3 regions of the Streptomyces akebiae genome follow, and region 3 is predicted to be linked to each of the others. Evidence: riboswitches for the same ligand, from Rfam matches in the RefSeq annotation. Region 3 holds a riboswitch; each other region holds the start of a gene.

Region 1 (6,912 bases), 3.4 Mb from region 3:
GACGAACTCGGTGGAGCCGCCGCCGATGTCCACGACCAGGTACGGCCTGGTGAGGTCGGTGCGGCCCGCCAGTTCCCTGGTCGCGCCGGTGAAGGAGAACTCGGCCTCCGCGTCGCCGGAGATCACCTCGGGCTCGACGCCGAGGATGTCGAACACCCCGCGCACGAACTCGTCCCGGTTCTCGGCGTCCCGGGAGGCCGAGGTGGCGACGAAACGGAGCCGCTCGGCGCCCAGCTCCTTGATGACGGCCGCGTACTCACGGCAGGCCGCGAAGGTCCGCTCCAGCGCATCGGGGGCCAGTCGGCCGGTGCGGTCCACGCCTTGGCCGAGCCGGACGATGGTCATCCGCCGGTCCAGCTCCACCAGTTCACCGGTGGCCGGGTCGCAGTCGGCGACGAGGAGCCGGATGGAGTTCGTACCGCAGTCGACGGCGGCGACCCGGGTCACTGGTCGGCCTCCTCGGAGGTCTCCGGCGCGGGCACCACGCACGGGCCCTTCGCCCACCACTCCGGCAGCATCGCGATCGCCTCGTCGCCCAGCGGGTTGACGCCGGGACCGGCGGCCAGCGAGTGCCCGACGAGGACGTGCAGGCACTTCACCCGGTCCGGCATGCCGCCGGCGCTCGGGAAGCCCTCCAGGACCTCGATCTCGTCGCGGCGGGCGATGTAGTCCTCGTGCGCGGCCCGGTAGGCGGCGGCGAGTTCGGGGTCCGTCTCCAGTCGCCGCGTCATCTCCTTCATCACGCCGTTCGCCTCCAGCGTGCCGATCGCGGAGGCCGCGCGCGGGCACGTCAGGTAGTACGTCGTGGGGAAGGGCGTCCCGTCCGGCAGGCGCGGCGCCGTCTCGACGACGTCCGGCTGTCCGCAGGGGCAGCGGTGCGCGATGGCGCGCAGCCCGCGCGGCGGACGCCCGAGCTGCTGCTGGAAGGCCTCGACGTCGGCGTCGGTCGGCTCGGTGCGCGGGGTGGGCGGCGGAGGGGTCTGCATAACCTGCTACTCAAGTCCTCGGTGTGGCTCATCGGTTGACGGTCACGAAGGTGGCCGTTCAGCTGTCGGCGGCGTCGGCCTTGTCGACCCCGTCCCAGACATTGGTGTACCAGGGGCGGTCGGCCGCCCCCTGTGTCGTACGGGACTGCTTCGCCGCGTCCGGGTCGATCATCGTGTAACCGGTCTCGCCCGGCATCACATAGTGCAGCCGCTCCCGGATGCGCTGCTCGGCGTACGCGTCGTCCTGCCAGCGCGCCTTGAGGTCACGCAACTCCTCGACCCGCTCTCGCGCCTCCTCGCGCTGCCGCTGCATGTCGGCGATCTCGGCGCGCTGGGAGACGTACTGCCTTATGGGATAGGCGAGCGCCACGATCATCGAGCAGAGGACGAGGGCGAGGAGCGCGGCCCGGCCGGTCAGCCGGGAACGGCGGGCCTGGCGCTTGGTCTGGGAGCGGTAGACCCGGGCGGCCGTCTGCTCACCGAGCACCTTCAGCCGCGTCGCGGTGGAGAAACGGTCCCGGTCCCGGTCCTTCACGGCCATGTCCCGCTTCCCCTTCCGCTTCTGCCTTCTCCCACGCGCACGCGCGTACGTCCCCGCACACGGTACGGGACCGGTACGGGGACGTACGTACGACTGGCTCAGGCTTGGCCCTCAACGGGTCAGCCGACGGCTCAGCCCTTGAAGCGCGGGAAGGCGCTGCGGCCGGCGTAGACCGCGGCGTCGTCGAGGATCTCCTCGATGCGCAGCAGCTGGTTGTACTTGGCGACGCGGTCCGAGCGGGCCGGGGCGCCGGTCTTGATCTGGCCGCAGTTCACGGCGACGGCGAGGTCGGCGATGGTGACGTCCTCGGTCTCGCCGGAGCGGTGGGACATCATGCACTTGAAGCCGTTGCGCTGGGCCAGCTCGACGGCGTCCAGGGTCTCGGTCAGCGAACCGATCTGGTTGACCTTGACGAGCAGGGCGTTGGCGGAGCCCTCCTCGATGCCGCGGGCGAGGCGCTCGGGGTTGGTGACGAAGAGGTCGTCGCCGACGATCTGGACCTTGTCGCCCAGCTTCTCGGTGATGGTGTTCCAGCCGGCCCAGTCGTCCTCGAACAGCGGGTCCTCGATGGAGACGAGCGGGTACGACGCGACGAGGTCGGCGTAGTACTCCGTCATCTCGGCGGCGGAGCGCTCCTTGCCCTCGAAGGTGTAGACGCCGTCCTTGTAGAACTCGGAGGCGGCGACGTCCAGCGCGAGGGCGATCTGCTCGCCGGGGGTGTAACCGGCCTCCTTGATGGCCTCGAGGATGAGGTCGAGGGCGGCGCGGTTGGACTCCAGGTTCGGGGCGAAGCCGCCCTCGTCGCCGAGGCCGGTGGACAGGCCCTTGGTCTTCAGCACCTTCTTGAGGGTGTGGTAGACCTCGGCGCCCCAGCGCAGGGCCTCGGAGAAGGACTCCGCGCCGATGGGGGCGATCATGAACTCCTGGATGTCCACGTTGGAGTCGGCGTGCGAGCCGCCGTTCAGGATGTTCATCATCGGAACGGGCAGCAGGTGCGCGTTCGGGCCGCCCAGGTAGCGGAAGAGCGGGAGGTCGCTGGCCTCGGAGGCGGCGTGGGCGACGGCGAGGGAGACGCCGAGGATGGCGTTGGCGCCGAGGGAGCCCTTGTTGTCGGTGGCGTCCAGGTCGAACATCGCCTGGTCGATCAGGCGCTGCTCGGTGGCGTCGTAGCCGACGAGCTCCGGGCCGATCTGCTCGATCACGGCGAGGACGGCCTTCTCGACGCCCTTGCCGAGGTAGCGGTTGGGGTCGCCGTCACGGAGCTCGATGGCTTCGAAGGCACCGGTGGAGGCGCCGGACGGAACGGCGGCACGACCCGTGCTGCCGTCGTCGAGGCCGACCTCGACCTCGACGGTGGGGTTGCCTCGCGAGTCGAGGATTTCCCGGGCTACGACGACGTCGATGGACGGCACGAGCATCTCCTTCATGGGATGTGACGCGGAACTGCGGGGCCCGCGGGCCCTGCGACTAGAGCCTAACCGCCCCGGGCTCGTCGGCAGCCGACCGACCGTCCCGTGGACAGACAGACCGTACCCATTGTTTCAGGCCGGAACAAAGGGGGGTGGGCCGGAAAGTGAACAGAAAGGCGGAGCGGCGCGGAAACGGCCGGGCCCGGGCGGGGCGACCGGGCATGAAAAAACCCCGCCCCGGTGCGTACGGGGGAATGCGCACCGGGGCGGGGAGCCCGTGGGGACGGGGGGACGGCCCTCACGAGGTCTTCACTATGGAGGACACGGATGTGAGCGGGCTGTGGTTCAGCCGGGAAGCGGCCCGAATTCTCGGCCCGGCCGAACCGGCCCCGCCTGCCCGGCCGTGGGGGACGGCCGTGGGGGCGGCAGGCGTGTGGCGACCGTCGCCGACGCCGCGGGTCAGCTCAGGTGGAGCTGCTGGCCCGGGTAGATGAAGTCGGCGTCGTCGATGATGTCCTTGTTCAGCTCGAAGAGCTTCTCCCAGCCACCCTTGACGTTCTTCTTCGCGGCGATGCCACTGAGGGTGTCGCCGGTGACGACCTTGTACTCGCCGTCGCCCTTCTTGACCTTCTTGCCGGTCGGGGTCTCGACGGTGGCGCGCTCGGAGGAGCGGGAGGCGCGGGTGTCCTCGGTGCTCTTCTTGGTGCTCTGCTGCGAGGAGCCGGAGTCCGAGGAGCCGGAGGAGGCGGCGGCGCCGTCGTACGAGGCGCCGGACAGGCCCTTGCCGCAGACCGGCCAGGCACCCTTGCCCTGGCCCGCGAGGACCTTCTCGGCGATCGCGATCTGCTGGGCCTTGGTCGCCTGGTCGGCGGTGGAGGCGTACTGCGTGCCGCCGTAGCCGGCCCAGGTGGAGGCGGAGAACTGCAGGCCGCCGTAGTAGCCGTTGCCGGTGTTTATGGACCAGTTGCCGCCGGACTCGCACTGGGCGACGGCGTCCCACTCGGAGGCGGTGGCGGCGGAGGCGCTGCCGGCGGCCATCAGCGGGGCGGCGATGGCGGCGGCGCCGGTGACACCGGCGACGGCGATGGCGCGAGCAGACCGATGAAGAACGGCCGGACGACGGTGCTTGCCCTTGCTGGAAAACAGCATGGAGAGATCCCCTCACCGACGCCTGCGAGGTGAGCTGTCGGGTTCGGGCCGGTTGAGTTGCCCGGCCGCGCACGCTCGCCTCTCGGCTCACGTCGCGCGGCTTCACCCCGAGCCGGTTCCGGACGTACGCCCCCGAAGGGCCGCAACCACCGGACCCGGCACTTACCTTGGGTCCCCCGCTCCTGCCTACGGCGCTTGACGCGACGACTGTTCCTTGCGGCCGTTGGCAGGATTCGGCGTACCGACCGCAGGGGCCCGCTGTGGCGAGCGGTCACGACCGTAAACACGTGATTGCCCGGATTTCAAAGACGATCAGGGGGTCTGTGATTCATCTCCCACCTAGATCAAAACGGGCATTCAGGGGCGAACAGTGACCTGAACTGTCGCTACTTTTCGCCCGTTTCGGCACCGACTTCGAGGGTCTGACCGGGAAGGATGAGGTCCGGGTCGGTTCCTACCGTGCCCTCGTTCTCGGCGTACAGCTCGCGCCACCCACCGGTCAGGTCCAGCGAGTTCGCGATCCGCGTCAGACTGTCGCCCGCGCGGACGGTGTAGGCGCCGTCCGCGGCCTCCCGCGCCGCGTCGCCACCGCGGGAGGCGTGACGGCCGGAGGGGGTGGAGTCGGCGGCGCGCGAGCCGTCGGTCACGTCCGCGCCGACCTCCGCGCCGGAGGCGCTCTCGTCGGCACTGGCGCCGCGATGGCGACCGGTGCCGCCTTCACCCTCGTCAGCCGAAGAGCCATCACTCTGTTCCGACTTGTCCGCTTTTGAACCCTCGGAGGCCGTGGAGCCGTCCGAGTCACCCGAGTCGGCGTCGGCGCCCGTACCGGTCCTGGCCTTGGTGGACCCTTCGAAGGCGTCGGAGGTCGAGTCGCCCGAGGCGTCGGAGTCGGTGGAGTCGGCGGACTTTGCCGAGTCGGCCCCGTCGACCTTGCCGGAAGAACCGGATGGATCCGAAGAACTAGACGAACCCGATGTACCGGACGAATCGGATGAACCAGACGGGTCATCCGAATCCGTCGAGTCGCCCGCGACGCCCGTGTCCACGTCGGCGGAACCCGAGTCACCGCCGAGGTTGTGGAGCAGACCGCAGGTGGCCCAGACACCGACGCCCTGGTCGGCGAGCACCTTCTCGGCGACGGCTATCTGCTGCGAACGACTGGCCTGATCGGCGCTGGTCGCGTAGTCGAGGCCGCCGTACTTCTCCCAGTTCGCCTGGGTGAGCTGGAGGCCGCCGTAGCGTCCGTTCCCGGTGTCCGCGCTCCAGAAGCCGCCGCTCTCGCACTCCGCCACCTGGTCCCAGGTGGTTCCGCTGGCCGCGCTCGCGCCGGTGGCGCCGAGCAGGGGGATCGCGATGGCCGAGCCGGTCACTCCGGCCGCGACGAGGAGGGCGGGAGCCTGACGGGGGCGACGGTGTCGACCGTTCCCGGAGAGCATGCGGTTGCCTTTCACGCGACAGCGGTGACCGGTGCGAAGGGTGTGGGGTGACCCCTTCGCACTGACGTGTGAACGTAGCGGGAGTCGATCAGTTGTCACAAGTCAATGCAGCGCAGATCACGTGAAGATCACAGACTTGAGGGAGTGTCACTTTCCGTCGCGGAATGGGGTAGTGCTACGGGCTGCCCGGGTACTACTACGTACCGCTTACGAACCGCGTCACGAACCGCTCCCGGACCGCCCTTGCGGGGTGAATTCCACCGGAAGCGTGCGCAACCCCCGCATGATGAGCCCTCCGCGCCACCTCAGATCGGCTGGATCCACCGCGAGTCGGAGGTCGGGGAGACGGGTGAGGAGAGTCGCGAGCGCGGTCTGGCCTTCGAGGCGGGCCAGCGGGGCGCCGAGACAGTAGTGGATGCCGTGGCCGTAGCCGAGGTGCTGGTTGTCACGGCGGGAGAGGTCGAGGGTGTCGGGGTCCCGGAAGCGGGCCGGGTCGCGGTCGGCCGCCGCGAGGACGACGAGGACGGGGTCGCCCGGGGCGATGTCCTGCCCGCCGACGGTGAGGGGCCGGGTCGCGAAGCGCCAGGTGGCGAGTTCCACGGGGCCGTCGTAGCGCAGGAGTTCCTCGACGCCGGTTTCGAGCAGTGCCCTCTCCCCGGCGGCGAGGGAGGCCTGGAGGCGGGTGCGCTGCTCGGGGTGCGTGAGCAGGGCGTAGGTGCCGTTCCCGATGAGGTTGACGGTCGTCTCGAAGCCGGCGAAGAGCAGGATGAACGCCATCGCCGCGGCCTCGTTCTCGGTGAGGTGCTCGCCGTGGTCGGAGGCGCGGATGAGCCCTGAGATGAGGTCCTCGCCGGGGGCGGGGTGCTCGGTGAGGCCTTCCCGTTTGCGGTGGATGAGGTCGGCGAGATAGCCGCGCATCTTCTTGACCGACCGCGCGACACCGCCCCTCGGGCCGCCGCCGTGCCGGATCATCATGCCCGCCCAGTCCCGGAAGTCGTCCTGGTCCTCACGGGGGACGCCGAGCAGGTCGCAGATGGCGTAGATGGGCAGGGGAAAGGCGAAGTCGTGGATGAGATCGGCTTCGCCCGTCTCCGCGAAACGTCCGATGAGCTGATCGGTCAACTCCTGCACCCGGGGGGCGAATTCGGCGACCCTGCGGGGCGTGAACGCCTTCGAGACCAGACGGCGCAGCCGTGTGTGGTCCGGCGGATCGATGTTGAGCAGATGCGTCATCAACTCGGCCTTGCGCTCACCGGGGATGCCGGTCTTCCCCTTGGCGTGGGCGGGCTCGTCGTGGTGCGCGGGGTTCTTCGAGAGACGCGCGTCGGCGAGGGCCTGCTTGGCATCGTCGTAGCGGGTGACCAGCCAGGCCTCCACACCGCTGGGCAGCC
Region 2 (6,912 bases), 6.1 Mb from region 3:
GGCCCGCCAGGTGCTGCCCGGGTTCACCGAGCGCACCACTGCGGGTCACCGAACGATGGATCCGTACTCGAAGTTGCTGGAAGAACGGATCGTGTTCCTCGGGACGCAGATCGACGACACGTCGGCGAACGACGTGATGGCGCAGTTCATGCACCTCGAGCACCAGTCGCCGGACCGCGACATCTCGCTGTACATCAACTCGCCCGGCGGCTCGTTCAGCGCGATGACGGCGATCTACGACACCATCCGCTTCGTCACCTGCGACGTGGAGACCATCTGCCTGGGGCAGGCGGGTTCGGCCGCCGCGGTGCTGCTCGCGGCGGGCACGCCGGGCAAGCGGTTCGTGCTTCCGGGGGCGCGTGTACTGATCCACCAGCCGGCGGTGGCCGAACGGATCGAGGGACAGGCCGACGATCTGGCGATCCAGGCCCAGGAACTGACGCGCAATCGCCGCAGGCTGGAGGAGATGCTCGTCCGGCACACGGGCCGGAGCCCGGAGCGGATCAGCGCCGACATCGAGCGGGACACGTTCCTCGACGCGGAGGCGGCGGTGGAGTACGGCCTGGCCGATCGGGTGATCCCGAGCCACAGGACCACGCGCACGCTCCCCGGCGCGAGGTGAGCCGTCGATGCTCCCACCCGAACTGCCGCCGTTGCCCGCGCTCACGCGCGCCGAGGCCGAGCTGATCGACCGTTACCTGGACGTGGTCGATCTGCTCGGCCGGATCAATCCGGCCCGACCGGGCGATACGTACCGCGGGTTGCGCGCGGCGCAGGCTCTCGTCGCCAAGGCGACCGCTCTGCGCGACGCGCTCGAGCTGATGCACAGGCGCGGGGAGAACGAGGTGCACGCCCCGACGCTCGCGCGAGCCCTGCGGGTCCTGGACGGCGAGCGACGGGCGGGCCGGGTGGCGCTGCCGCCGGAGCCCGAGGACTCGCCGGCCTGAACCGATCCCGGGGCGCTCGCCGTACTACTGACGGGGCGTCCGGTCCAGGCTTCGTGCCGTCCGGACGGCCTACCGCGATCGACCTATCGGCCCATACGTCGTGAGGACCTGTGAAGTTGCGCAACATGGCTGGCACGAGGCCGGAACGCATCATTCCGGTGCTGGTGCGGACGTCCTCGACCGCCTGGACACACCAGCCGAAAATGCTCTGTCCACCCGAACGGGCGAGTGGTGAGTAAGACCACAAATCCGTGGTTCCGTTGGGATTTTCGGACGTCCGTGCGTCAAGATCCCTTCCTGACGACAAGCCCCCGCCGCAGCGGCGGGGCGATCCGGGTGGACGCCGAGTCCTGCCGCCGCCCGGATGACCGGTCGACAGGAGTGCATCGGCAGGAGTGGAGGACCCAAGCACGACGGGTCGCCGGAACGGTCAAGCCATGACCGCGCCGAGCAGCCCTTGGGGTGAAGCCGCGTCAGCGGCCGGGCAACTTCGCCAGCCCGAATCCGACAGGTCATCCTTCACAGGCGGCTGACGAAGGGTTGCGCATGACTGCGCTGAATCGTGTCCCGTCGCTGTTGACCCGGGCCGGCACGGCCTCGGCTCTGACCATCGCCGCTGTCAGCGGCAGCATCGTGGTCCCGGGCGTCGCAGCCGACGCCGAGGCCGCCACGGTGGCGTCGAAGGCACTCAAGGTCGCGGCTTCCAAGAAGGGCTCCCCTTACAAGTACGGCGCCACGGGCCCGAGCAGGTTCGACTGCTCAGGGCTGACGCTCTACTCGTTCAAGAAGGCGGGCAAGAAGCTGCCCCGTACTGCTCAGCAGCAGTACAACAAGACGAAGCACATCTCCGCGAGCAGCCGCAAGCTCGGAGACCTGGTCTTCTTCCACTCGGGCTCGAACGTCTACCACGTCGGTATCTACGCGGGGAAGGGAAAGATCTGGCACTCGCCGAAGACGGGTGACGTCGTCCGACTGCAGAAGCTCTGGACGAAGAACGTCTGGTACGGCCGGGTCCGCTGACCCACCGTCGGGGGCGGCTGAGTTCTCCGCCGCCCCCGGCAGGCGTGCGACCGGCGGTTTTGGATACACGTTCGACCATGGCCGACGAACGCACCCGTCCCGCACGCAACGAGACCCCCCTCGAACGCGCCGACCGCAATTTCTCCGAGCTGCTCCAGGAGTTGCGCGTCACCCAGACCGGGGTACAGATCCTCTTCGCGTTCCTGTTGACGTTGGCCTTCACACCGCGCTTCCCCGACCTGGACTCCGTCCAGCGCGCCACATACGTCGTCACCCTGCTGCTCGCGGTCCTCGCGGCGACGCTCTTCACCGCCCCGGCCGCCCTGCACCGCTCGCTCTTCCAGCAGAACGCCAAGCCCGTCATCGTCCAGGTCTCGTCCCGGCTGGCCACCGCGGGATTGATCGTGCTGATGCCGGCCTTCACCGGATCCGTCCTGCTCGTCGTGGACGTGACGCTCGGCCGGAAGGCCGGGATCGCCGCCGGGGCCGGCACCTTCCTCATCTGCCTGCTCCTGTGGGCCGTGCTCCCGAAACTGGTGGGCCGCCTCTCCGACCGCGACGACTCGACGACACGGGAACGGCCACGAACACCGGCGCAGACCGCGGACACACGGCCACGAACGCAACCGCAACCACGTCCACGTCCACGCCCACGCCCACGCCCACGCCCACGCCCACGGACGAGGATCTCGTCAGGTTTCCTGCGGACCGCCCGCGCTGACCGGCTGCGCGGGAACCGTCCACGGCAGTTCGATCGCTACGGTCTTACCGCCCTCCCGGGTGGGTCTGACGCTGAGCCTGCCGCCGCACTCGGCGGTCAGCCAGCGGATGATGACCATGCCCCGGCCGTTGTCCTGCTGGACGGCGGCCGGCAGCCGTTTCGGGAAGCGTGGATGGCTGTCGGTGACACCGATGCGCAGCTGCTCGTCCCGGTCGAGGGCGATGTCCACGGTGAAGGTGGGCGACTGACCGAGGGTGTGCTGGACGGCGTTGGTGGCGAGTTCGGACACGATCAGGCGCACGGTGTCCGCGATGTCGGTGTCGCCCGGCAGGCCCCATTCGGCGAGCACGTCGGCGACGTAGTTCCGGGCCGTGGACACCGAGGCGGGATCGCTCGGCAGAGTGACGGATGCTTCCAGGTGATCTGCCATGGCGAGGCGTCCCTTTCCCACGGGACCGGTGTCCGACAGGGAGCGGATGGTTCGACTACGGTCCCGGACTGGTGCTTCGCGCCAGACTGCCACTACCTGGGCTGTCACGGGTGGCGATCCACCAAGATATGCATATATCTGTCGCTCGAAGCGGTGAACTGTCCGACGGCCGAGCGTATTCGGATGGGGTTGTCGTCCATCCTCTGTCGTCACCCCGACTTCGCGCGCCGGGCGGAAGGAGAATCCCATGCAGTACGGTCCGGCGGTGCGCCGCCGCAAGCTCGGTGCCGAGTTGCGTGTCCTGCGCACCCGTTCCGCGCTCACCAGTATCGAGGCGGCCCATCGCGTGGGCTGGCACCAGTCCAAGGTGAGCCGGATCGAGACGGGCGCCAGCGGGGTGAAGCCTGCGGACGTACGCAAGCTCCTGGACGCGTACGGGGTCGACGACACCGAATTACGGGAGCTGCTCCTGGCGTTGGCGGGCTCCGAGGACGGCGGCGGGCGGCACAACTGGTGGCACGCGTACCGGGGCGTACTGCCGCCGACGTACCGGGACTTCATCAGCCTGGAGTCGCAGGCCGGGGGGATGCGGACGCTGGAGACCTCGGTGGTGCCGGGTCTGCTGCAGATTCCCGAGTACGCGCGGGCGGTGACACGGGCCGCGGTGGAGGGGCTGGAAGACGACAAACTCGACGCGCTCGTGGAGGTGCGGCTGGCGCGGCAGGAAGTGCTGCGGGGGAACCCGCCGCTGAAGCTGAGCGCCGTGCTCGACGAGGGCGTTCTCCGACGTGAGGTGGGCGGGCCCGAGATCATGGCCCGGCAGCTGGGCCGGCTGGTCGAGGCGGCCCGCCTTCCCCAGGTGCGACTGCAGGTGCTCCCGTTCACTGCCGGGGCGCACATCGGCGTCACGGGCCCTTTCGTAATTTTCTCATTTCGGAGCACATCCGATCTGGACGTGGTTGTTCTCGACCACTTGACGAGTAGCCTCTACCTCGAACGGAAAGAAGACCTCAAGGCGTATGTCGAGGCCTTCAACGCCCTTCAGATCCACGCCCTTTCGCCCGAGGACTCGTTGGATTACATCGCCGGGCTAGCCGCCGGCGCGTAAGGAGGCACCATGTCCGCACTGCCTCGGAACGTACCCACCAGTACCGAACTACGCGGAGTGCGATGGCTGCGCAGCAGTCGCAGCACGGGAATGAACAACTGCGTGGAGACGGCCCGTCCCGCGTCCGGCCGCTGGGCCGGCCTGGTGGCCGTACGCGATTCGAAGAACACGGCGGGGCCCGCCCTGCTGTTCGAACCCGACGCCTGGGAGGGATTCATCACCACGCTGCGGTGACCACCACCGACAGCGTTCGTACTTCCGCTTACGGCGACGCCCGGCCCTGACGCCGACTCACGGTCGTGTATCGCCGATGATCCCCACGGCCCGGTCGATCTGCCCCCGCGTGAGATCCGCGCGGGCGGTCAGCCGCAGCCTGGAAACGCCGTCGGGCACGGACGGTGGGCGGAAACAGCCGACGGCGAGACCCGCCGCACGGCAGTCCGCCGCCCACCGCACCGCCTGATCCGGTGACGGCGCGCGTACGGACACCACGGCGGCGTCGGGCCGCACCGCTTCATGGCCCGACGCCGTCAGCCGTGTGTGCAGTTCCCGCGCCACCTCCCGGGCCCGTGCGGCGCGCTCCGGCTCACGGCGCAGCAGCCGGAGCGCGGCGAGTGCCGCGCCGGCGGCCGCCGGGGCGAGGCCCGTGTCGAAGATGAACGTCCGGGCCGCGTTGACCAGGTGGTCGATGACCTTCGCGGGGCCGAGCACCGCACCGCCCTGGCTGCCCAGCGACTTCGACAGCGTGACCGTCACGACCACGTCGGGGTCGCCCGCGAGCCCCGCCGCGTACGGCGCGCCCCGGCCGCCGTCGCCGAGGACCCCGAGCCCGTGTGCGTCGTCCACCACGAGCCCGGCGCCGAACGCACGGCAGGCGGCGGCGAGGGAGGCCAGGGGGGCGGCGTCGCCGTCCACGGAGAACACCGTGTCCGAGACGGCGACGGCAGGCACCCCACCGCCCGTGGCCAGCGCCTTGCGGACCGCCTCCGGATCGGCGTGCGCCACGACCTGGGTGGTGCCCCGGGCCAGCCGGCAGCCGTCGATGAGGGAGGCGTGGTTGCCGGCGTCCGAGACGATCAGGGAGCCGTGCGGGGCGAGCGCGGTGACGGCGGCGAGGTTGGCCGCGTAGCCGGAGGAGAAGACGAGGGCGGCCTCGAAGCCGCAGAAGTCGGCGAGTTCACGCTCCAGCTCGCCGTGCAGCTCGGTGGTGCCGGTGACGAGACGGGAGCCGGTGGCGCCGCCGCCCCACCGGCGCGCGGCCTCGGCAGCGCCCTCGGTGATCTCGGGGTGCCGGGCCAGACCCAGGTAGTCGTTGCTCGCGAGGTCGAGGAGCGGCGAGTCGGCGGGACGGGGGCGCAGGGTCCGTACGAGACCGGCCCGGCGGCGCGCCGAGGCCTGCTCGTCGATCCAGCCGAACGCCATGGGTCCTCCGGGGTGGTGTGGGCAGCCTCCGGCGCCGGGCTGTCGTGGACGGCACGGCTGGGGCTTTTGTAGGCAGTGCACAGACACTAACGGGCCGACCAGCCGCCCACGATGTGGCAATACCCACACGTCGATCCCACTCTGTTGTCCGAACTCTCCTTGGCCGGGAGCGGTCCCGTAGGACAGGATCGGCTCTCATGGACCTGCTGAACACGCTGGTGGACAAGGGGCTCCGGCGCGAGCCGCTGAGCCGTGCCGAGGCGCTCGCCGTCCTCGGCACCTCCGACGACGAGCTGTTGGACGTGGTGGCCGCGGCCGGGAAGGTGCGCCTGCACTGGTTCGGGCGCCGGGTGAAACTGAACTATCTGGTCAACCTCAAGTCCGGACTGTGTCCCGAGGACTGTTCCTACTGCTCGCAGCGGCTCGGCTCGACCGCCGGCATCCTGAAGTACACCTGGCTCAAGCCTCACGAGGCCTCCGAGGCAGCCGCGGCCGGGCTCGCCGGGGGCGCCAAGCGGGTCTGTCTGGTGGCGTCCGGGCGTGGCCCGACCGACCGGGACGTCGACCGGGTCTCCGACACCATCAAGGCGATCAAGGACCAGAACGAGGGCGTCGAGGTGTGCGCCTGCCTCGGTCTGCTCTCCGACGGTCAGGCCGAACGCCTGCGCGAGGCGGGCGCGGACGCCTACAACCACAACCTGAACACGTCCGAGGCGACGTACGGCGAGATCACCACGACGCACACGTACGCCGACCGGGTGGACACGGTGCGCAAGGCGCACGCGGCGGGTCTGTCGGCCTGCTCGGGTCTGATCGCGGGCATGGGCGAGAGCGACGAGGACCTGGTCGACGTGGTCTTCTCGCTGCGCGAACTGGACCCGGACTCCGTTCCGGTGAACTTCCTGATCCCGTTCGAGGGCACCCCGCTCGCCAAGGAGTGGAACCTGACCCCGCAGCGCTGTCTGCGGATCCTGGCGATGGTGCGGTTCGTCTGTCCCGACAGCGAGGTGCGGATCGCGGGCGGCCGGGAGGTCCATCTCCGCTCGATGCAGCCGCTCGCCCTGCACCTGGCCAACTCGATCTTCCTCGGCGACTACCTCACCAGCGAGGGCCAGGCGGGCAAGGCCGACCTGGAGATGATCGCGGACGCCGGCTTCGAGGTGGAGGGCACCGACCAGGTGACGCTCCCGGAGCACCGGGCGACCGTGGCCGCCGGCGGGGGCTGTGGGTCCGGGGAGAGCGCGGGGTGCGGATCGCACGCCGG
Region 3 (6,912 bases):
CGAGCTGGTCCAGGGCGCCGGCGGTTCGCTGAACGGCACCACCAGCTGGGAGCGCACCAACTACTTCGAGACCATGCCCACCCACCAGCTGGAACTGGCGCTGTGGCTGGAGGCCGACCGCATGGGCAGCCTGCTGCTCGCGCTCGACCAGAAGAACCTGGACAACCAGCGGGCCGTCGTCAAGAACGAGCGCCGCCAGCGGTACGACAACGTGCCCTACGGCACCGCCTTCGAGAAGATCTTCCGCCTGGCCTACCCCGAGGGCCACCCCTACCGCCACACGCCGATCGGCTCGATGGACGACCTGGAGGCGGCGAGCCTGGAGGACGCCCAGCAGTTCTTCCGGACGTACTACGCGCCCAACAACGCCGTCCTGTCGATCGTCGGCGACATCGACCCGGAGCAGACCCTCGCGTGGGTGGAGAAGTACTTCGGCTCCATCCCCGCCTACGACGGCAAGCCCGCGCCCCGCGACGGCTCGCTGCCGGACGTCATGGGTGAGCAGCGGCGCGAGGTCGTCGAGGAGAACGTGCCCGCGCGCGCGTTGATGGCCGCCTACCGGCTGCCGGAGGACGGCACGCGCGCGTGCGACGCGGCCGACCTGGCGCTCACGATCCTCGGCGGCGGCGAGTCGTCCCGCCTCTACAACCGGCTCGTACGACGTGACCGTACGGCCGTGACGGCCGGATTCGGCCTGCTGCGGCTGGCCGGCGCGCCCTCCATGGCGTGGATGGACGTCAAGACCTCCGGTGACGTCGAGGTGCCGGTCATCGAGGCCGCCGTCGACGAGGAGCTCGCCCGGTTCGCCGCGGAGGGTCCCACGGCGGAGGAGATGGAGCGGGCGCAGGCCCAGTTGGAGCGCGAGTGGCTGGACCGGCTCGGCACCGTCGCGGGCCGCGCCGACGAACTGTGCCGGTACGCGGTGCTGTTCGGTGACCCGAAACTCGCCCTGACGGCCGTCGACCGGGTCCTGGAGGTGACGGCCGACGAGGTCCAGGAGATCGCCAAGGCCCGCCTGAGGCCCGACAACCGCGCGGTGCTCGTCTACGAGCCCGTCGCGGGTGAAGAGGCCGACGAGGAGACCGCCGCGGCCGAGGCCGCCGAAACCACCGACGAGACCGAGGAGTCGGCGAAGTGACCGAGCTCGCGACCATGGACTTCCACCCGCAGCCCCAGGCCGGCGAGGCCAGGCCCTGGGCGTTCCCGGCGCCCGAGCGCGGCACCCTGGACAACGGCATGACCGTGCTGCGCTGCCACCGCCCCGGCCAGCAGGTCGTCGCCGTCGAGGTGCTCCTCGACGCGCCCCTGGACGCCGAGCCCGCCGGCATCGAGGGCGTCGCCACCATCATGACCAGGGCCTTCTCCGAGGGCACCGACAAGCACACGGCCGAGGAGTTCGCCGCCGAGCTGGAGCGCTGCGGCGCCACCCTCGACTCGCACGCCGACCACCCCGGTGTACGCCTGTCCCTCGAAGTGCCGGTGTCGCGGCTGGAGAAGGCCCTCGGCCTGCTCGCCGACGCCCTGCGGGCCCCCGCCTTCGAGGACGCCGAGATCGAGCGGCTGGTCGCCAACCGGCTCGACGAGATCCCGCACGAGACCGCCAATCCCGGTCGCCGGGCCGCCAAGGAGCTCTCCAAGCAGCTGTTCCCGGCCACCTCCCGGATGTCGCGGCCCCGCCAGGGCACCGAGGAGACCGTCGAGGGCATCGACTCCGCGGCCGTACGCGCCTTCTACGAGCGGCACGTACGCCCCGCGACGGCCACCGCCGTGGTCGTCGGCGACCTCACGGGGGTCGACCTCGACGCGCTGCTCGGCGACACCCTGGGCGCCTGGACCGGCTCCTCGGCGGCGCCGCGCCCCGTGCCGTCGGTGAGCGCGGACGACACCGGCCGCGTGATCATCGTGGACCGCCCCGGTTCCGTGCAGACCCAGTTGCTCATCGGCCGGGTGGGCGCCGACCGGCACGACCGCGTGTGGCCGGCCCAGGTGCTCGGCACCTACTGCCTCGGCGGGACCCTCACCTCCCGCCTGGACCGCGTCCTGCGCGAGGAGAAGGGCTACACCTACGGCGTGCGGGCGTTCGGCCAGGTTTTGCGGGCCGCGCCCGACGGTTCGGGCATCGCGATGCTCGCCATCAGCGGCTCCGTCGACACCCCCAACACCGGGCCGGCGCTCGACGACCTGTGGACGGTGCTGCGCACCCTCGCCGCCGAGGGCCTGACCGACGCCGAGCGTGACGTCGCCGTGCAGAACCTCGTCGGGGTCGCCCCCCTCAAGTTCGAGACGGCCGCGGCCGTGGCGAGCACGCTGGCCGACCAGGTCGAGCAGTACCTGCCGGACGACTACCAGTCGACGCTGTACCGCCAACTCGCCGCCACCGGCACCGTGGAGGCCACCGCCGCGGCCGTGAGCGCCTTCCCGGTGGACCGTCTGGTGACCGTCCTCGTCGGGGACGCCGCGCAGATCGAGGAGCCCGTCAGGGCCCTCGGAATCGGCGAAGTCACCGTCGTCCCGGCCGAGTAGGGGCTGACCGTACGGACGCGTGTCAGTGGGGCCCTGGTGACGGAAGAGTCACCAGGGCCCCCGTTTGTCCCTATTGATGGCGGAGGTTGCGTGTCTGACCTGTGGCGTACGCAACAAATCCTGTGATCCGTTTGTTATTTCGAAGACGGCCCACTTAGCGTCGGTCCGGCTGTTCGTCAGAAGTTCGCCGCAGCCGCGGCACCGGACAGTCATCGCCGAGTCCCCGCATGGCGCGAGCCAGGGGAGCCGGGGACCCATCACAGTCCCTGGGGTGAATCGGGTGCCCTTCGCGGAGCGACGCGAAACGAGGGGTAGCCGTAGGAGACCTTCCTGCTCCGAACCCGTCAGCTAACCCGGTAGGCGAGAAGGAAGGAAAGGACCAGCCACTTCATGGCGTTCACCCGCGCCCCCGGGAAGCACCGCCGTCCCGGCCGTGTGCAGCGCACGACCACGAGGAACGTGGGCGTAGCCGCTCTCACCACCACCGGTGTCCTCGGCACTCTGGCCGGCCCCGCGCTCGCCGCGGAAGAGCCCGCCGTCGAGCAGACCGGCCTGAACCAGATCATCACCCTCGGCGACACGGTCGCGGACCAGGTCGACGCCCAGGCCGTGGCCCAGCAGCAGGCCGCCGAGGTGGCCGCCGTCAAGAAGAAGGCGCAGGAGGAGGCCAGGAAGGCCGCCGCCGAGAAGGCCGAGCAGGAACGTGCCGCCGCCAAGGAGCGCGAGGAGATCAAGGCCCGCGCCGCCCGCGCGGCCGAGCGCGAGCGCCTCAACGCCTACGTCGCCCCCATCAGCGGCTCCTACATCTCCACCGGCTATAAGACCGGCGGCGCCGTCTGGTCCTCCGGCAGCCACACCGGTGTCGACTTCCACGCCGCGTCCGGTACGGCCGTCGTCGCCGTCGGCTCCGGCACCGTCGTCGAGGCGGGCTGGGGTGGCGCCTACGGCAACAACATCGTCATCAAGATGAACGACGGCACGTACACCCAGTACGGCCACCTGTCGTCCATCGGCGTCTCCGTCGGCCAGACGGTCACCCCCGGCCAGCAGATAGGCCTCTCCGGGGCGACCGGCAACGTCACCGGCGCCCACCTGCACTTCGAGGCCCGGACGACGGCCGAGTACGGCTCGGACATCGACCCCGCCGCGTACCTGCGCTCGCACGGCGTGAACGTCTGACGCGCTTCCGACGCTTCGCAGGAGGCCCCGGCTCACCGAGCCGGGGCTTTCCTCGTTGTGCGTACCTGCTGCGCAAACCTGTTGCGACGCACCTCTTGTGACGTACCTCCTGTCCAAAAAATATCCATGGATTCCGGTCCGCCATCGGAAATTCCGGCTCTCTGCAATAGAGTCGCTGGAACACACGTCAATCATCGACGTTTCACGGGGATTAAGGCGGAGGTCGGTCATGCGTATTCCGGCGCACTCGGTATGCACGGCGATCCGTGATGACATCGTCGCGGGTGTCTACGAGCGCGGCAGCCGGCTCACCGAGGAACTGCTCGCCCGCCGTTACGGCGTCAGTCGGGTGCCCGTGCGTGAGGCGTTGCGCACGCTGGAGGCCGAGGGCTTCGTGGTGACCCGTCGGCACGCGGGCGCGTGCGTCGCCGAGCCGACCGAGCAGGAGGCCGCCGACCTGCTGGAGATGCGCATGCTGCTGGAGCCCCTGGGGGCCGCCCGCGCCGCGCAGCGGCGTACGGAGGCCCACCTGAAGGTGTTGCGGGGCCTGGTCAGGCTGGGCCAGGAGCGGGCCAGGAGGGGCAACAGCGAGGATCTGCGCTCGCTGGGCGGCTGGTTCCACGAGACGCTCGCGCAGGCCTCCGGCAGCCCCGCCCTGACCTCGACACTCGCCCAGCTGCGGCACAAGATCGCCTGGATGTACGCGGTCGAGGCGCCGGCCGACCCCGTGGAGTCCTGGGCGGACCACGGCGGCATCGTGGACGCGGTCGCGCGCGGCGACAGCGACCGGGCCCGGGCGATCACGTCCCTGCACACCGAGCGGGCCACCGCCGCGCACCGGCTCCGATTTCCGGCCGGGGCCGGCGGGGCGGAGCGGCCGGAGCGTGTGAGGACTTCGCAACACCCCGTAAACATGCCGAGCCTGCGGCATTAACACAGGCGCCGTATACAAAGAGGGAAGAATTCCGAAGGGCATTATTTCTGCTGCCCGCAGAACGGAAACCGGACGGAAATGCGAAGGGCTCGCCCGATAAATCGGACGAGCCCTTCGGTGTGTCTGCGGGGCGGCTTTTCAGGCCTTTCCGCTTCGGTTACCCGGTCGCTCAGACCGTCTCGGGGAGTTCTTCGAGCCCCTCGGCGACGAGCTTCGCCAGACGGTCGAGCGCGGCGTCCGCGCCCTCGGCGTCGGAGGCGAGCACGATCTCCTCGCCGCCCTGGGCGCCGAGGCCCAGGACCGCGAGCATGGAGGCCGCGTTGACGGGGTTCCCGTCGGCCTTGGCGATCGTCACGGGGATACCGGAGGCCGTGGTGGCCCGGACGAAGATGGATGCGGGTCGGGCGTGGAGGCCCTCGGCCCAGCCGACGTTGACGCGGCGCTCAGCCATGTGATGCTGCCCTTCAGGTGTCTCGGGTGCTGCAGAGAGGTCTAGACCGGGTTGTCTAGACCAGTTTCCCATATGGGGCGACGTACCGGAACGGGCCCACGGCCTGACCGCGAACCGGCTGTCGCACTTCTGTTGTGCTTCTGTCGTGCGTCCCCCAGACTGCCCCGCGCCGTTGTCGGACGCGAGCCGTACTCTGGGGCCCATGCAGACCTCGTCGGACCGGCACGAGTACCCCGCCCACTGGGAGGCCGACGTGGTGCTGCGCGACGGCGGCACCGCACGCATCAGGCCCATCACCGTTGATGACGCCGAGCGTCTCGTCAGCTTCTACGAGCAGGTCTCGGACGAGTCGAAGTACTACCGCTTCTTCGCGCCGTACCCTCGCCTGTCCGCCAAGGACGTCCACCGCTTCACGCACCACGACTTCGTGGACCGGGTGGGGCTCGCCGCCACGGTCGGCGGCGAGTTCATCGCCACCGTACGCTACGACCGCATCGGCGCCGACGGGATGCCCGCGTCCGCCCCCGCCGACGAGGCCGAGGTCGCCTTCCTCGTGCAGGACGCCCACCAGGGCCGCGGCGTCGCCTCCGCCCTGCTCGAACACATCGCCGCCGTCGCCCGCGAGCGCGACATCAGACGCTTCGCCGCCGAGGTGCTGCCGGCCAACAGCAAGATGATCAAGGTGTTCACCGACGCCGGGTACCAGCAGCAGCGCAGCTTCGAGGACGGCGTCGTCCGGCTGGAGTTCGACCTGGAACCCACCGACCGCTCCCTCGCCGTCCAGCGCGCCCGGGAGCAGCGCGCCGAGGCCAGGTCCGTCCAGCGACTGCTCGCCCCCGGCGCGGTCGCGGTCGTCGGCGCCGGGCGCACGCCGGGCGGAGTGGGCCGCGGCGTGCTCGCCAACCTCCGGGACGCGGGCTTCACGGGGCGGCTCTACGCGGTCAACAAGGCGCTCGGGGAGGACGAGAAGGAACTCGCCGGGGTGCCCGCGCACCGGTCCGTCACCGACATCGAGGGACCCGTCGACCTCGCGGTGGTCGCCGTCCCCGCCGCCCATGTCCCCGAGGTCGTCGCCGAGTGCGGCGAGCACGGTGTGCAGGGCCTCGTGGTCGTCTCCGCCGGATACGCGGAGAGCGGGCCCGACGGGCGCGAACGCCAGCGCGAACTGGTGCGCCAGGCCCGCTCGTACGGCATGCGCATCATCGGGCCGAACGCCTTCGGCATCATCAACACCGCCCTCGACGTACGGCTCAACGCCTCGCTCGCCCCCGAGACACCGCGCTCCGGTCGCATCGGCCTCTTCGCCCAGTCCGGCGCCATCGGGATCGCCCTGCTCTCCCGGCTGCACCGGCGCGGGGGAGGGGTCACCGGGGTCACGGGCGTCTCCACGTTCGTCTCGTCCGGCAACCGCGCGGACGTGTCCGGGAACGACGTCCTCCAGTACTGGTACGACGACCCGGACACCGATGTCGTCCTGATGTACCTGGAGTCCATCGGCAACCCGCGCAAGTTCACCCGCCTCGCCCGACGCACGGCGGCGGTCAAGCCGCTCGTGGTGGTGCAGGGGGCGCGCCATGGCTCCGCGCCCCTGGGTCATGCCGTGCGCGCCACCCAGCTGCCCCACACCACCGTGTCCGCCCTGCTGCGGCAGGCAGGGGTGATCCGGGTCGACACGATCACGGAACTGGTCGACGCGGGGTTGCTGCTGGCCCGGCAACCGCTGCCGGCGGGGCCGCGGGTGGCGATCCTGGGGAACTCCGAGTCGCTCGGGATGCTCACCTACGACGCGTGTCTCTCCGAGGGGTTGCGACCGCTGCCGCCGCTG

What was found. Region 3 has a riboswitch for cyclic di-AMP ahead of K1J60_RS11630 (M23 family metallopeptidase). Riboswitches for the same ligand answer to the same signal wherever they lie in the genome.
Region 1: linked by a shared signal. The riboswitch ahead of K1J60_RS26225 (LysM peptidoglycan-binding domain-containing protein) and the one ahead of K1J60_RS11630 (M23 family metallopeptidase) in region 3 are both predicted to bind cyclic di-AMP.
Region 2: linked by a shared signal. The riboswitch ahead of K1J60_RS38205 (C40 family peptidase) and the one ahead of K1J60_RS11630 (M23 family metallopeptidase) in region 3 are both predicted to bind cyclic di-AMP.

The regions. Positions count from the first base shown of each region.
Region 1 covers NZ_CP080647.1:6,070,197-6,077,108, reverse strand. Annotated here, with positions in the region: gene K1J60_RS26245 (Ppx/GppA phosphatase family protein) at 1-447, opposite strand, end outside; gene K1J60_RS26240 (DUF501 domain-containing protein) at 444-986, opposite strand; gene K1J60_RS26235 (FtsB family cell division protein) at 1,045-1,527, opposite strand; gene eno (phosphopyruvate hydratase) at 1,659-2,939, opposite strand; gene K1J60_RS26225 (LysM peptidoglycan-binding domain-containing protein) at 3,396-4,085, opposite strand; cyclic di-AMP (ydaO/yuaA leader) riboswitch at 4,090-4,289, opposite strand; gene K1J60_RS26220 (LysM peptidoglycan-binding domain-containing protein) at 4,472-5,521, opposite strand; gene K1J60_RS26215 (cytochrome P450 family protein) at 5,741-6,912, opposite strand, start outside.
Region 2 covers NZ_CP080647.1:8,780,654-8,787,565, reverse strand. Annotated here, with positions in the region: gene K1J60_RS38215 (ATP-dependent Clp protease proteolytic subunit) at 1-622, shown strand, start outside; gene K1J60_RS38210 (hypothetical protein) at 630-947, shown strand; cyclic di-AMP (ydaO/yuaA leader) riboswitch at 1,320-1,490, shown strand; gene K1J60_RS38205 (C40 family peptidase) at 1,494-1,967, shown strand; partial or broken gene K1J60_RS38200 (DUF6328 family protein) at 2,045-2,551, shown strand; gene K1J60_RS38195 (ATP-binding protein) at 2,660-3,118, opposite strand; gene K1J60_RS38190 (helix-turn-helix domain-containing protein) at 3,366-4,226, shown strand; gene K1J60_RS38185 (DUF397 domain-containing protein) at 4,236-4,460, shown strand; gene K1J60_RS38180 (8-amino-7-oxononanoate synthase) at 4,518-5,648, opposite strand; gene bioB (biotin synthase BioB) at 5,846-6,912, shown strand, end outside.
Region 3 covers NZ_CP080647.1:2,694,813-2,701,724, reverse strand. Annotated here, with positions in the region: gene K1J60_RS11640 (M16 family metallopeptidase) at 1-1,138, shown strand, start outside; gene K1J60_RS11635 (M16 family metallopeptidase) at 1,135-2,523, shown strand; cyclic di-AMP (ydaO/yuaA leader) riboswitch at 2,727-2,900, shown strand; gene K1J60_RS11630 (M23 family metallopeptidase) at 2,914-3,702, shown strand; gene K1J60_RS11625 (GntR family transcriptional regulator) at 3,932-4,636, shown strand; gene K1J60_RS11620 (HPr family phosphocarrier protein) at 4,806-5,087, opposite strand; gene K1J60_RS11615 (bifunctional acetate--CoA ligase family protein/GNAT family N-acetyltransferase) at 5,290-6,912, shown strand, end outside.